One region of the Planococcus sp. RAB007_Raresut genome, then DNA from elsewhere that is predicted to be linked to it. Evidence: riboswitches for the same ligand, from Rfam matches in the RefSeq annotation. Region 1 holds a riboswitch; each other region holds the start of a gene.
What was found. A riboswitch is a leader RNA that binds a small molecule or an ion and turns the genes downstream of it on or off. The one in region 1 is predicted to bind lysine.

Region 1 (4,432 bases):
GCTGCACTTCCTGCATCACACCGAGCAGATTCTGGACATGGTGTCCGACTTCGTGGGCGATGACATAAGCCATCGCAAAATCACCAGGTGCATTGAACTGACGCTGCAATTCACCGTAAAAATCCAAATCGATGTAGAGCTTGTAATCCGCCGGACAATAAAACGGTCCGACCGACGCGCCGGCAGTGCCGCAGGCAGACTGAACACTGTCAGTAAACAGGACCAATGTCGGCTCCTCGTATTGCATGCCTTCTTCAGCAAAGACTTCCGTCCATACTTCTTCGGTATCCGCGAGCACGACCGATACGAAATCAGCCAGTTCCTCTTCCTGTTCGGTCGCCTGGTAAGGTTCTCCTGAGCTGCTGCCGCCGGACCCATTTCCGCCCATGCCATCGAGCAGCACGCCCGGATCTCCTCCGAGAAACGTAACGATCAGGATCAGCACTATTCCGCCAAGCCCGCCGCCGACCGCCAGTCCTTTACCGCCCCCGCTGCCTCTTCTGTCTTCTACATTCGCACTGCCTCTCCGGCCTTTCCATTTCATAGGACCACACCCGTTTCTGTCTCATTTCAATTGCTTATACCCTTTTCATCAAATTGTTAAATCACCTGAGGGTTGTATCTATAAACTAAAAATTGCTCCGCAGGATCTTTATTGATTGCTGGCAGGTTGATTTCATCCAGCAATTCGAAAAGTGTATTGCGTTCCAGAAAATCCATGTATTCGCTGGAAGGATAGTAAAGAATGAGATCCATTTGCCGCGGAAAATCTTCCGCAGAACGTAAAATATTATCCACGACTTTCATAAATATTTTGACAGAAAACGGATTAAAGAAATAAAACACCGTGTCTTCCGGATGCACATCGTAATCCTGCGCCATCTTACAATGAAACCTGATGCTGTCATCGGCAAGCCGGTGCCTGCCGGCGCGGCTGTAATTTCTAAGATTCTCCTGGGCTTCTCCGCAAAAACTGGTGTTCAGTTCAATCCCAGTCGCGCGGCAGCCGAAACGGTCATGCGCATAAAAATTCAGCCGCCCTTTGCCGCAGCCGAAATCCACCAGGCCATCCTCGCTTTTTAAGGGATGGCGATTGAATAATTCCTTCAAATGCATATAGGGGGTTGGTTCGTAGCGGTTATGGTGGAGTGTAGCTTCGGATATCCACTGTGTGCCTTCGGTCGCGATATTCAAATACTGGTCGCCTTCATATTCCTGCATATCGTTCTCCCCGTTTCCGTTTGCCATAATTGCTATTCTTGCCTATCAATACCCGATTCCACTTGCAAATAACAGCGTATTTTGATAAAGTCGAGCTAATTCAATAGTTCTTGCTTCCTTTACAGCGAAGTGAGGATAGAGGCGCAATTACCATCAGTAAGCAGAACGAGGAGCACGGGCTCCCCCGACTTCTGCCGGAAGGGGTATTTGCCGAAGCGGCTGGAAGCCCCTGATTCCTGTTGCTGGTCCTGCATTTAAAAGATGTCGGACTGTCATGCGGAATTTTTCGCATGGAGGGCTATCTGACGCACAGCAACACATATGGATTGTGTTTGTGCAGCAGCAGCGGCCCTTCGCTGCTGCTTTTTTTATTGGCTCAGACAGAATGCCGCTGGATCTATTTTTAATAGCGAATGAAACTTTTAAAAAAATTGAAAAGGATGGGATACTATGAACTTCGGAAAAATCATCACGGCAATGGTCACCCCTTTTGACACAAACGGCGATATTGACTTTCCAGCCACAGAAAATCTGATCGAGCACCTGATCGCCAATGGTTCCGACGGACTCGTCGTTGCCGGCACTACCGGTGAATCGCCCACATTGACGGCAGCTGAAAAATTGGCGCTGTTTAAATTTACCGCTGAGAAAGTGAATGGCCGTATTCCCGTCATTGCCGGAACCGGTTCGAACGATACGCGTTCATCAATCACATTGACCAAGCAAGCAGAAGAATCGGGTGTCGACGGCATCATGCTGGTCACGCCTTATTACAATAAACCCGCGCAAGAAGGCTTGTTCCAGCATTTTAAAGCTATCGCTGAAGCAACCCGCCTGCCGATCATGCTTTATAACATCCCTGGCCGCAGCGCTGTCAATATGGCGCCGGAAACAATCATTCGCTTATCCGCTGTCGACAACATCGTCTCTGTCAAAGAAGCGAGCGGCAACCTTGACGCTGCGTCATTGATCATCGATGGCACCCCGGATGACTTCACTGTGTACAGCGGTGATGACGGTTTGACCCTTCCGTTGATGGCAATTGGCGCGGACGGCATTGTTTCGGTCGCTTCCCATATCATCGGCAATGAAATGCAGGAGATGGTAACAAGCTTTACGGCCGGCAACATTAAAGAAGCAGCCGCACAGCATCGCAGACTTCTGCCGATCATGAACGCCCTTTTCGCAGCGCCGAACCCTGTGCCGGTTAAAACCGCATTACAATTACTCGGTATCGAGACAGGCAAAGTGCGTTTGCCGATGATTCCGTTGAACGAAGAAGAAACTGCCACCTTACGTCAGCTTCTCGAAGCCGGCAATATTAAGGTGTCTGTATAAAACACAATAAAAAAACGCTGAAGTAATGCGCTTCAGCGTTTTTTTATGACTCTTATAGTTTTGTGAAATCAAGCTTCTCTAGCGTCTGCTTCAAGCTGCCGCCCGTTACGAGTGAACGTGTATCGACACCCAGTTGAGATAATGTGATGGCAATTTCGGAACGGATGCCTGTCAGAATCGCTTTAACACCTACCATATTGAGTGCCTGAACAATCTTGATGATTTGCTCAGCCACCATTGAATCGACTTTCACTACACCTGAAAGGTCGATAACCAATGTGGAAATCCGGAGTTTATTGGCCGCTGTCAATGTTTTTTCAAGGATGAACTGAGCACGGTCAATTTCAAGATCGCCGACCAGCGGCAAAATCGCTACTTTATCGGCAATTGGCACAACTGGGGCGGAAAGTTCGAAAAATTCCTTTCGCGCTGCAGTGAGTCTTTCCTGATATGCATCGATATAGGCGCTGCTGTAAGAATACATAGCGTGATCCAAAAGTGTATGGAAAAATTCCATCGCATCGAACAGAGTCTCCATAGGGATGTTTTGAAGTTTCCCTTCACTCCTGATCAATTTCGCCAAATGTTTACGGTATAACGAAGATTCAGCAAGAGCGGCGTCCAGCATCATATTCGCTTCAAGGAAATAGCGGCCGGTTGAAAATCCCCAGGAGTCAATGGCTTCGTAAACCTTCTTCTCATCACAGGAATTTATCAAAGAATTGCCAAGCAGTTCCACAAATCCGGCGCGGGCTTCGATGACTTGCTTGATGAATTGTTCATCCCGAATAAAATCATTTTTATCCGCATCTTTCATCACTTCTTCGTTAATCAGTTCTGCAATCAGGTATTTATCATCTATGACGCGCTGTCCCAAAACTTCATAATGTTTATCCATCAGTACCTCCATGAGCTAACATTCTATGTTATTTGAATTCATTATACCTGTAGAGTGAAGTCCCGTGTACTGCTTTCTGTATTAACTTTCAGAAGATTTTAAAGTAAAATATTGAAAGTTCAGGAAACGGATAGATATTCTGCAATTTTGCTGATGGTTTCTTCCGCATCGCTGACGTGCGGACTGTGGCCTTCAGCATCCATCAATTTGTACTCGCTGTTCTCAATCCGGCTATGTACATATTCACCGACTGATTCAGGTGCTACTGCATCATTACGGGTCTGCAAAATCAAAGTTGGCACTTTTACTTTTTCCAGGTCTTCACGGACGTCTGCCAGAAATGTGGCTTTCGCAAAATCACTCATAACTTCAGGATCGTTTGAGCAAAGCAGTTTTTCGAACTCTGCGGCAAGATTCGGACGGGAAGAATTCTGCATAACTATTGGAGACAGGAACTTAGCGAACTCATTATAATCGCCTTTGATCATCTGCAGCATGCCTTCAATATCCGCTCTTTCAAATCCCCCGTTATACCCGGGCTCATTCAAGAAGTGTGGAGACGGGCCGATCATCACCAGGTTCTTCATCAGTTCCGGACGTTCAACTGCCGCGAGAGCCCCGATCATACTGCTGACTGAATGGCCGATAAACACTATGTTTTCAAGTGATAAGGCATCGCATAATTCAAGAAGATCCTGTTTATAGCCATGCAATGTCTGGTATCTTTCTTTATCATAGGCCGATTTGTCACTCTTACCGGAACCGACATAGTCGAAAAGTACAACTCTATATTTCGTTTCGAATGCTGGCGCAATTTTATCCCATACGTATTGGTCACAGCCGAAGCCATGTGCAAACACCAGAACTTTCTGGCCCTGCCCCCCAATTTTAACGTTGTTTCTTCTAATCAATTGGGCAGCGGCTTCTTTCGTTTCAGCCATTTACGTCATCCCCCTTGCAATAAAATCACGATTT
Region 2 (4,432 bases), on a different contig from region 1:
TGATCCATTCGGTTTGTGATGAACCCCAGGCGGGTGATGGTTCGATTCCCCTGGTACCTGTCTCGACCCGAAAAGATAAAGTCCTGTTCCGGCTTCACGGCCGCAACGTTCATGGGTGGCAAAATGTAGGGAACTCAAAGAAATGGCGGGAAGTCCGTTATTTATATGATTATAACCGTGAAGAGTTAACGGAAATCAGCAAAGCGGCAAATAAGCTGGCGGAACAGGCTGACAATGTTTACATCATATTCAATAATAATTCCGGCGGCCATGCGGCTGGGGACGCCAAACAATTTCAGCAAATGAATGATTTGACCTTCGAAGATCTTGCTCCCAAACAACTGGATCTTTTTGAAGGAGAATTTTAACGTTAGGTTATAAAGAGGTGTTGTAAAATGGCTGAAACCATTCATATATATCATACAAATGATTTGCACAGCCATTTTGGCAATTGGCCGAGTATCCATGCTTTATTGGCTGAACGGAAGCGCTGGCACGCCGAAATGGGCGATTTCTGCCTTATATTGGACATTGGCGACCATGTGGACCGTTCGCATCCATTTACTGAAGGAACAGCAGGAAAAGGAAATGTGGAATTGCTGAACCAAGCAGGATATGATGCTGTGACCATAGGCAATAATGAAGGAATTACTTTGTCCAAGGAAGAGTTGGATGAACTGTACAATGAAGCGGATTTTGATGTCATCCTTTCCAATTTATTAAGTGAAAATGGGGAACAGCCGCCCTGGGCCAAGCCGCATAAAATACTTCGGACACCTGAGGGCAAGCGCATCGGTCTGGTGGGAGCGACTGCAGAATTCACTCCGTTTTATGAAAGGCTGGGGTGGAAAATAACTGCGGCGCGCGAATCGATTATTCAGGCAGTGGATGAGATTAAAGCGGATACAGACTTTATTGTCTGTCTGTCTCATCTCGGAATCAGAGAAGATGAAATCCTTGCTGAGAGCTGTCCCGAAATTGATCTGATATTGGGCGCGCATACGCATCACATTTTTCACGAAGGAAAGATGATCGGCGATGTGCTGCTCGGAGCGGCAGGCAAATTCGGAGCTTATCTCGGACACGTTATCATTGAAGAAGATCTGAAGAAGAAAAAAGCTTATTTGATTGAGACAGAGAAATTGGAGAATCCGGATGGCAGCTACGACCAAAAGCTGCGGGAAAGTGGCAAGGAATTGATGAGAGATGCTGTATTCTACAATGATTCAGCTCTTAAAGCCGAGTGGTTTAAGGAGTCGGAATTGGCTCAGTTATTCGGCAAGGCCATGATTGAATTTTCGGAAGCGGATTGTGCGCTATTCAACGCAGGCCTGTTTATGGAAGATATGCCATTAGGCGAAATTACGCGTTACGATTTCCACCGGATGCTTCCACATCCCATCAATCCGTGCATGATTGAGCTGACAGGCGCAGAATTAAAGGAAATTTATCTTCAGTCGATGAATTCCGAATGGCCGCAGCTTGAGTTGAAAGGCTTAGGTTTCAGGGGAGCTGTTTTTGGGAAGATGATCCGCACAGGAATGGACATGGACAATCATCATTTATATATAAATGGCCAGCTGGCTGACAGTGACCGTGTATATAAACTCATCACATTGGATATGTTCACTTTCGGTTATTTCTTTCCGGAGTTTAAACGCTCTCCGAAAACTTATTTTATGCCTGAATTTATCCGGGACGTATTCAGTGATTATTTTTCGCGAAACACGGTACGGTAAGCAAACTGGATGAAATTGACCTTGATTTCAAAACAATTTTAGTATATGCTAACAAAGAATTGTATATCGATGGGTAGAGGCTGCAAAACCGATAAGTAAAATATGTGAGCGTGACAGCGATGATCATATTTGAAAGGCGATTTTGCCGAAGTCCATTTTCCGTTGTCACCGGGAAGTGAGGCTGGGGTCATCCTTAATAGGGATGTCACTGTCATTTATGCTTGCATAAATGGAGAGCTACAGGGTTGTTTGATGTTTTACCGCACAGACGAATTGTAGGAAGCCGACTTGTCCCTTTGGATAGAGCCGGCTTTTTTTCTCCATTCTATTCCATCAAAAAATAGGAGGAAACTATTCATGGAAAACACGATCTTCTCGATCCTGCCGCCGATTATCGCAATCGTAATGGTATTACTTACCCGGCGGGTACTATTATCTTTGGGCGTAGGTATCATTTCTGCAGCGCTCATTTTAACATCATTCGCGCCGGTTGGTGCCATGCAGGAATTACTCACATCATTTCAGGTGATATTCTGGGATGAAGGCTTTAATGCGTATAATGTCTTTATACTTCTCTTCTTATTATTGCTGGGCATCATAACTGCATTCGTCAGTTTGTCCGGAGGAAGCCATGCTTTCGCTGACTGGGCTTCAAAACGCGTCAAATCCCGCCGCGGGGCAAAAGTTCTTACCGTCGCGCTGGGTATTGTTATTTTTATCGATGACTATTTCAACGCTTTGGCAGTCGGACAGGTTGCACGCCCCATAACTGACCGCTATAAAGTGTCCCGCGCGAAACTCGCTTATTTCATCGATTCAACTGCAGCACCTGTCTGTGTGGTTTCGCCGGTTTCCAGCTGGGGAGCGGCAATCATCGGAATCATCGCTACGATTCTTGCCGGGCAGACATTTGTGGAATATTCCGCTTTGGAAGCCTTCCTCTGGATGGCGCCGATGAATTTCTATGTAATTGCTGCACTGGCCATCGTATTCTTCGTTGCCTACCGTGATGTCGATTTCGGGGAAATGAAAAAGCACGAGATCAACGCAATCGAAAACGGACAGCTTTACGACCCTGAAAAATCGATCCCTGGAGAAATGAAGGAAGAATTTCCTTCGCATTCCCATGGACGTGTTCTTGACTTATTGCTTCCGATTCTTGTATTGGTCGCAGGGACAATCGCCGCAATGTTATGGACGGGCTATCAAAACGCCGGCCAGCAAATGGATATCTGGCTGATCTTTGAAAACACCGATGTTCCTTTGTCCTTGCTGGTTGGTGGACTCCTTGGAACAATCACATCCATTGTTCTATACCTGCTGCAAATGAATAAAAATGAAACTGCGAATGCCGGTTGGATTGGAAAAGGGATCTGGGCAGGGATCAAATCGATGATCGGAGCAGTACTGATTCTGATTTTTGCCTGGTCTCTGACTTACCTGATCGGTGCACTTGAGACAGGTACTTATCTGGCAGGAGTTGTGAGTGATGGAAATATTCCGGTTTCAGTTCTTCCTGTGATGCTGTTCCTGTTAGCTGGAGTAATGGCCTTCTCGACCGGAACATCTTGGGGTTCGTTCGGTATTCTATTGCCGATCGCCGGTACCATCATGATTGAAGCGGCGCCTGAATTGTTATTGGCATCGCTGTCGGCAGTCCTTGCGGGTGCTGTTTTCGGTGACCATTGTTCTCCGATTTCAGATACGACGATCTTATCTTCGACTGGAGCGGGGAGCAATCACATGGATCACGTTGCTACCCAGCTCCCATATGCTTTGACAGCTGCGGCAATCGCCTCTGCAGGGTATTTAGTCATAGGCTTGACTGGTTCACTTCTATGGTCAATAATTGCTGTTGTTGTTATCCTTGCAATACTATTCGTAGTTTGGTCACAAAGAACAACAATACTCGAAAGAGCCAGAAACGCTCAGTAAAAGGAAAGCGGAGAGAATATCTCTCCGCTTTTTTATTATTGTAATAATAGTTTTTTCAAAAAATATAAGAAATCGTCTTTACTTTGAACTACCCGCTCGGTATACTATTTTTAGATTAGAAAATAATCTGAAAATATACAAACTTCCCATTTTTCTGTAAGGAAATTGGAAGTTCGTAAAGAGGGGGAGAAATTATGGAACGTTCGCAATGGGGGACACGCGCCGGTTTTATCATGGCGGCAGTCGGCTCGGCAATCGGTTTGGGAAACATTTGGCGTTTTCCGTATGTGGCCTATGAAAATGGTGGAGGAGCATTCTTTATACCGTACTTATTCGCTCTGTTAACCGCAGGGATACCGATTCTAATCTTAGAATTCACCATCGGGCACAAATACCGTGGATCAGCGCCATTGTCATTCTTCCGCATGAGCGGCAAGAAAGCGGAATGGCTTGGCTGGTGGGCCGTACTTGTATCATTCGTCATATCCGTCTATTATGCAGTCATCATCGCCTGGGCAATGCGATACACAATATTCGCAGTCAATCAGGCATGGGGGAATGACACAGAAGCATTCTTATTCGGAGATTTCCTGCAACTGGGAGACGTCCCGGGGCAAACCGGCGATATCGTATGGGGAGTATTCATTCCATTAGTGCTGGTTTGGGCAATTACATTGGGCATTTTAATGGCTGGAGTCAAGAAAGGGATTGAAGCTGCCAACCGCATTTTCATCCCGACATTGGTGGTCATTTTCCTT
Region 3 (4,432 bases), on a different contig from region 1:
ACTTGTCGTCCCGTTAAAATGGATTTTTCCGCTGATATTTTTTGAACTGATAACAATGAGGCAACGCGGCGTAATCAGCAGGCCGTCAATCTGCACTTTCCAGTCACCGAGCCGCAAACCCACATCCCACAAGAGTTCATATGGTTCGTGCCAATGAAACTCGACCATTTTTGCATGCAGACGCTTCTCACCTTGCCAACCCGCTTCGTAACGATGAAACTCCTTTTTCAAATACTCCTGCTCGGGATGCCTGTCCGGCAATCGCTCCATCAGCAGCCGCACGCATTCCCATATCTCCAACCGTTCCTCCCCTATCCAAATCGCCGCCTCTCCATCAAGTTATCTGAATTATAACACTACTATATAGAAGAAAGATGTTTCGTTTTGCTACTTCCCGATATAAAATTCAAACCCTGATTTGAAAGCAGTCCGCGTCCGCGGACTGCCCAGTGGGCGGGGCCCGCCCCGCCCGATCTTGGGTAATAATGGGTTTATCACTAGGTTAAGGGTGGAGCAAAAAGTTTGAGGCGTTCACCTTTCGAAGTTCACTTACAATTTCGTGGTTTGCACTTTCTATCTGGGTAATTACTTTTTCATTCCATTAAAAACCCGACAACCGCCGCCTCCCCTTTATAATTATCTGAATTATGAAATTTATACAATCCTGAATACTGTACTAAAAAAATATATTGACCCCTATAGAACCTATTTAGAAAAAATCTTCGCACAGGCGAAGATTTCCTCCAGACATTCAGACATTGGATTTTTCCGCCAAGGCGAAAAATCCGCTCTTGCTCTTAGGCATAATAATGTCGGTTTTATCATTTAAAACACAAAAAACCCGGCAACCGCCGGGCCCACACATCACTTATTCAATTCCAAACTCATCCCAATCCATACGCCTCATGCAGCGTATTCGCAGATTTCTCCATGTCGCCCCCTGGCACAACTACAGAAATCTTGATCTCCGAAGTGCTGACCATTTTGACCGGGATTTCTGACATGCGCAGGATGTCGAACATGCGGGCCGCGACACCCGGATTGGATACCATGCCGGAGCCGACGATTGAGACTTTTGCCAGGCCGACTTCAAAGTCTGTCGATTTGAAGCCGATCGCTTCTTTATTGTCATCGAGCACACGGCGCACTTCTTCCAGGCTGTCCTCTTTTATTGAAAATGAAACGGAGGGCTGGAATTCTTCTGAAATACTTTGGACGATGATGTCGACATCGATATGGTTTTCAGCCAGCGTCATGAAAATGTTTGCGAGTGAACCGTTGAAGGGTTTATTGTATGCAACGGTTACGCGGGCAATGCCGGGCTCGAATGCTACGCCACGGACGATAAGATTTTTTTCCACAGTGACCACCTCTTGTATGATAGTTCCCGGTTCGTCGGAATAGCTCGCCCGGACGGTTAAAGGGACGTTATTGTTTTTGGCGAATTCGACAGCGCGCGGGTGTAAAACGCCGGCACCGAGATTGGCGAGTTCAAGCATTTCATCGTAGGAAATCTGCTCCAGCTTGCGCGCGCCGTTCACAAAACGGGGATCCGACGTATAAACGCCGTCGACATCCGTATAGATATCGCATTTCTCAGCTTGCAAAGCAGCAGCCAGCGCGACAGCAGTTGTGTCGGAACCGCCGCGGCCGAGCGTCGTGATGTTGCCGATGCGGTCGACCCCCTGGAAGCCAGCCACTACAGCGAAAAATCCGTTATCCAGAACCGCTTCGAGCCGCTCCGTATGAATCTGTTCAATGCGCGCATTGCGCGGAACTGACTCGGTTTCGATGCCCGCTTGCCACCCGGTGAATGATACCGCTTCGTGCCCAAGTTGTTTAAAGGCCATTGCAAGCAATGAAATCGTTACCTGTTCGCCTGTCGCAAGCAGCATGTCCATCTCGCGTTTCGGCGGTTCGGCAGAAATTTCTGATGCCAGTCCGAGCAAAGTGTCAGTCGTCTTGCCCATTGCCGACACGACGATCACGACACGCTTCCCTTTCTCTTTCTCGGCAATCACCTTTTTCGCTACGCCAACAATCTTTTCTGGCGTCGCCACTGACGTCCCGCCAAATTTCATAACTACCGTTTCCATATCTAATCCACTCCCACATCAGTATGTGGCCCTCAGCATGAAAAGTGCAGGCGTCCATTGGAGTGGACACCAGTACCAGACATAAAAAAAGGCAGCTTGCCGTCGATCCGGCAAACTACCTCATTTATCATGTACGAAAAACGTCCATGTGAGATAGCCCTCCAGAGTATTACTCTGACAGCCCTGCATCTCTTAAATGCAGAACCAGCATGTTCGGCTGCAGCCTTCACACACTTCGGCGGTCGTCCCTTTCCTCATCCTTCACAGATTCTGCAAATCTCCGGATGGCTACTTTTGACGCCCGCGCCTCTATCACCACTTTTACAAGTGATTCAATTTATGCTTATTACAATAACACGAACTCATTCAGATGACAATGTTTGTTCAGCAAAATGCAGATGAATGGATTCCGCCAATTTTTCTGGCATGCCCGCTTCCATCAACTGAGCTGCGTCCGCTTCTTTGATTCGTTTGACAGATCCAAAATGCTTGAGCAATTGCTGCCGGCGCTTCGGACCAACGCCTTCCAGTCCGTCGAGCGCAGAACTGATTGAGTTCTTGCCGCGCAGCTGGCGGTGGAATGTGATGACGAATCGGTGGACTTCATCCTGTATGCGCTGCATGAGATAAAATGCCTCGCTCGTCCGCTTCAACGGCACGACTTCAACCGGATCACCGTACAATAATTGCGATGTCTGGTGCTTGGCATCTTTCGCCAGGCCAGCAATCGGAATCGACAATCCGAGTTCATCTTCCAGAATTTCGCGGGCTGATGACATCTGCCCTTTACCACCGTCAATGACAATCAAATCAGGCAGCGGCAATCCATCTTTCAGCACGCGTGAATAACGGCGCCGTATGACTTCCCGCATTGCCGCATAATCATCGGGTTTCGATCCCGTGCGCGTCTTGTACTTGCGGTAATCCTTTTTAGAAGGTTTGCCGTCGATGAATGTAATCATCGCCGATACTGCATCCGCCCCTTGGATATGCGAGTTATCGAACGCTTCAATACGAAGCGGCGTCTCGATATTCATCGCCTCGCCAAGTTCCTGGCAAGCACCGATCGTCCGTTCTTCCTGACGTTCAAGCAGCTGGAACTTCTCTTTAATCGAGATTTCAGCATTTTTCTTCGCCAGCAGCACCAAATCTTTTTTCTTGCCACGCTGCGGCACAAGCGTACGAACACCGAGCCAATCCTTGACCAGCTCCGCATCTTCACCCTCCGGCAATAAAATCTCGTTCGGTTTCACATGATTTGATTTCTCATAGAATTGCCCAAGATAGGTCATGAATTCTTCCTGCGGGTCGCGGTAAAGCGGAAACAGGGAGACGTCGCGTTCGATCAGTTTACCTTGGCGCACGAAAAAGACCTGCACACACATCCAGCCTTTGTCGACGGCATAGCCAAAAACATCGCGATTGGTAAAATCGTTCATCGCCATTTTCTGTTTTTCCATGACGTTTTCAATATGGCTGATCTGGTCGCGGTATTCCTTGGCCCGTTCGAACTCCAGGTTTTCAGATGCCTCCGACATTTTTTCGACCAGGTCCTGTTTGACTTCACGGAAACCGCCATTCAGGAACTTCGAAATCTCGTCGATCATTTCCGCATATGTCTGTTTTTCAACCGGTTTGATGCACGGCGCCAAACATTGGCCCATATGATAATAAAGGCAGGCACGGTCCGGCATCTGATGGCATTTCCGCAACGGATACAAACGGTCGAGCAATTTTTTCGTTTCGCTCGCCGAGTAGGCATTCGGATAAGGGCCGAAATACTTCCCTTTATCTTTTTTCACCTGTCTTGTAATGATCAGTTTCGGATGACGCTCACCCGTGATTTTCAAATAAGGATAGGATTTATCGTCTTTCAGCATGATATTGTATTTCGGATCGTATTTTTTGATGAGGTTTAATTCCAGAATCAGCGCTTCCTTGTCCGAAGACGTCACGATGTATTCGAAATCCTCGATTTCATTGACCAGGCGCTGCGTCTTGGCATCGTGGCTGCCTGTAAAATAGGAACGCACACGATTTTTCAGCACCTTCGCTTTGCCCACATAGATGATTGTGTCCTGACGGTCCTTCATGAGGTAGCAGCCAGGCTGGTCGGGCAGTACTGCCAATTTATGTTGAATCAATTCGTTTGCCATATTCTCACCCTATTAAAAAACCGGGCCGCCATGGACCCGGTTAAGAATTATGCGTGTTGGTTAACCAAATCAGCCAATGCTTCTTTTGGTCGGAAGCCGACAACTTTATCAACTGTTTCTCCGTCTTTCATCAATAGAAGGGTCGGAATTGACATGATGCCGTATTGTCCAGCTGTTTCC

Region 2: linked by a shared signal. The riboswitch ahead of AC2Q9J_RS14915 (Na+/H+ antiporter NhaC family protein) and the one ahead of dapA (4-hydroxy-tetrahydrodipicolinate synthase) in region 1 are both predicted to bind lysine.
Region 3: linked by a shared signal. The riboswitch ahead of AC2Q9J_RS07370 (aspartate kinase) and the one ahead of dapA (4-hydroxy-tetrahydrodipicolinate synthase) in region 1 are both predicted to bind lysine.

The regions. Positions count from the first base shown of each region.
Region 1 covers NZ_JBXYIF010000002.1:409,512-413,943, reverse strand. Annotated here, with positions in the region: gene ypfJ (KPN_02809 family neutral zinc metallopeptidase) at 1-544, opposite strand, end outside; gene AC2Q9J_RS06025 (SAM-dependent methyltransferase) at 601-1,221, opposite strand; lysine riboswitch at 1,350-1,530, shown strand; gene dapA (4-hydroxy-tetrahydrodipicolinate synthase) at 1,672-2,559, shown strand; gene AC2Q9J_RS06015 (STAS domain-containing protein) at 2,612-3,457, opposite strand; gene AC2Q9J_RS06010 (alpha/beta fold hydrolase) at 3,577-4,398, opposite strand.
Region 2 covers NZ_JBXYIF010000007.1:35,487-39,918, reverse strand. Annotated here, with positions in the region: gene AC2Q9J_RS14925 (DUF72 domain-containing protein) at 1-368, shown strand, start outside; gene AC2Q9J_RS14920 (bifunctional metallophosphatase/5'-nucleotidase) at 396-1,739, shown strand; lysine riboswitch at 1,806-1,987, shown strand; gene AC2Q9J_RS14915 (Na+/H+ antiporter NhaC family protein) at 2,097-3,674, shown strand; gene AC2Q9J_RS14910 (sodium-dependent transporter) at 3,869-4,432, shown strand, end outside.
Region 3 covers NZ_JBXYIF010000003.1:151,558-155,989, reverse strand. Annotated here, with positions in the region: gene AC2Q9J_RS07375 (nuclease-related domain-containing protein) at 1-300, opposite strand, end outside; gene AC2Q9J_RS07370 (aspartate kinase) at 885-2,096, opposite strand; lysine riboswitch at 2,243-2,416, opposite strand; gene uvrC (excinuclease ABC subunit UvrC) at 2,459-4,252, opposite strand; gene trxA (thioredoxin) at 4,300-4,432, opposite strand, start outside.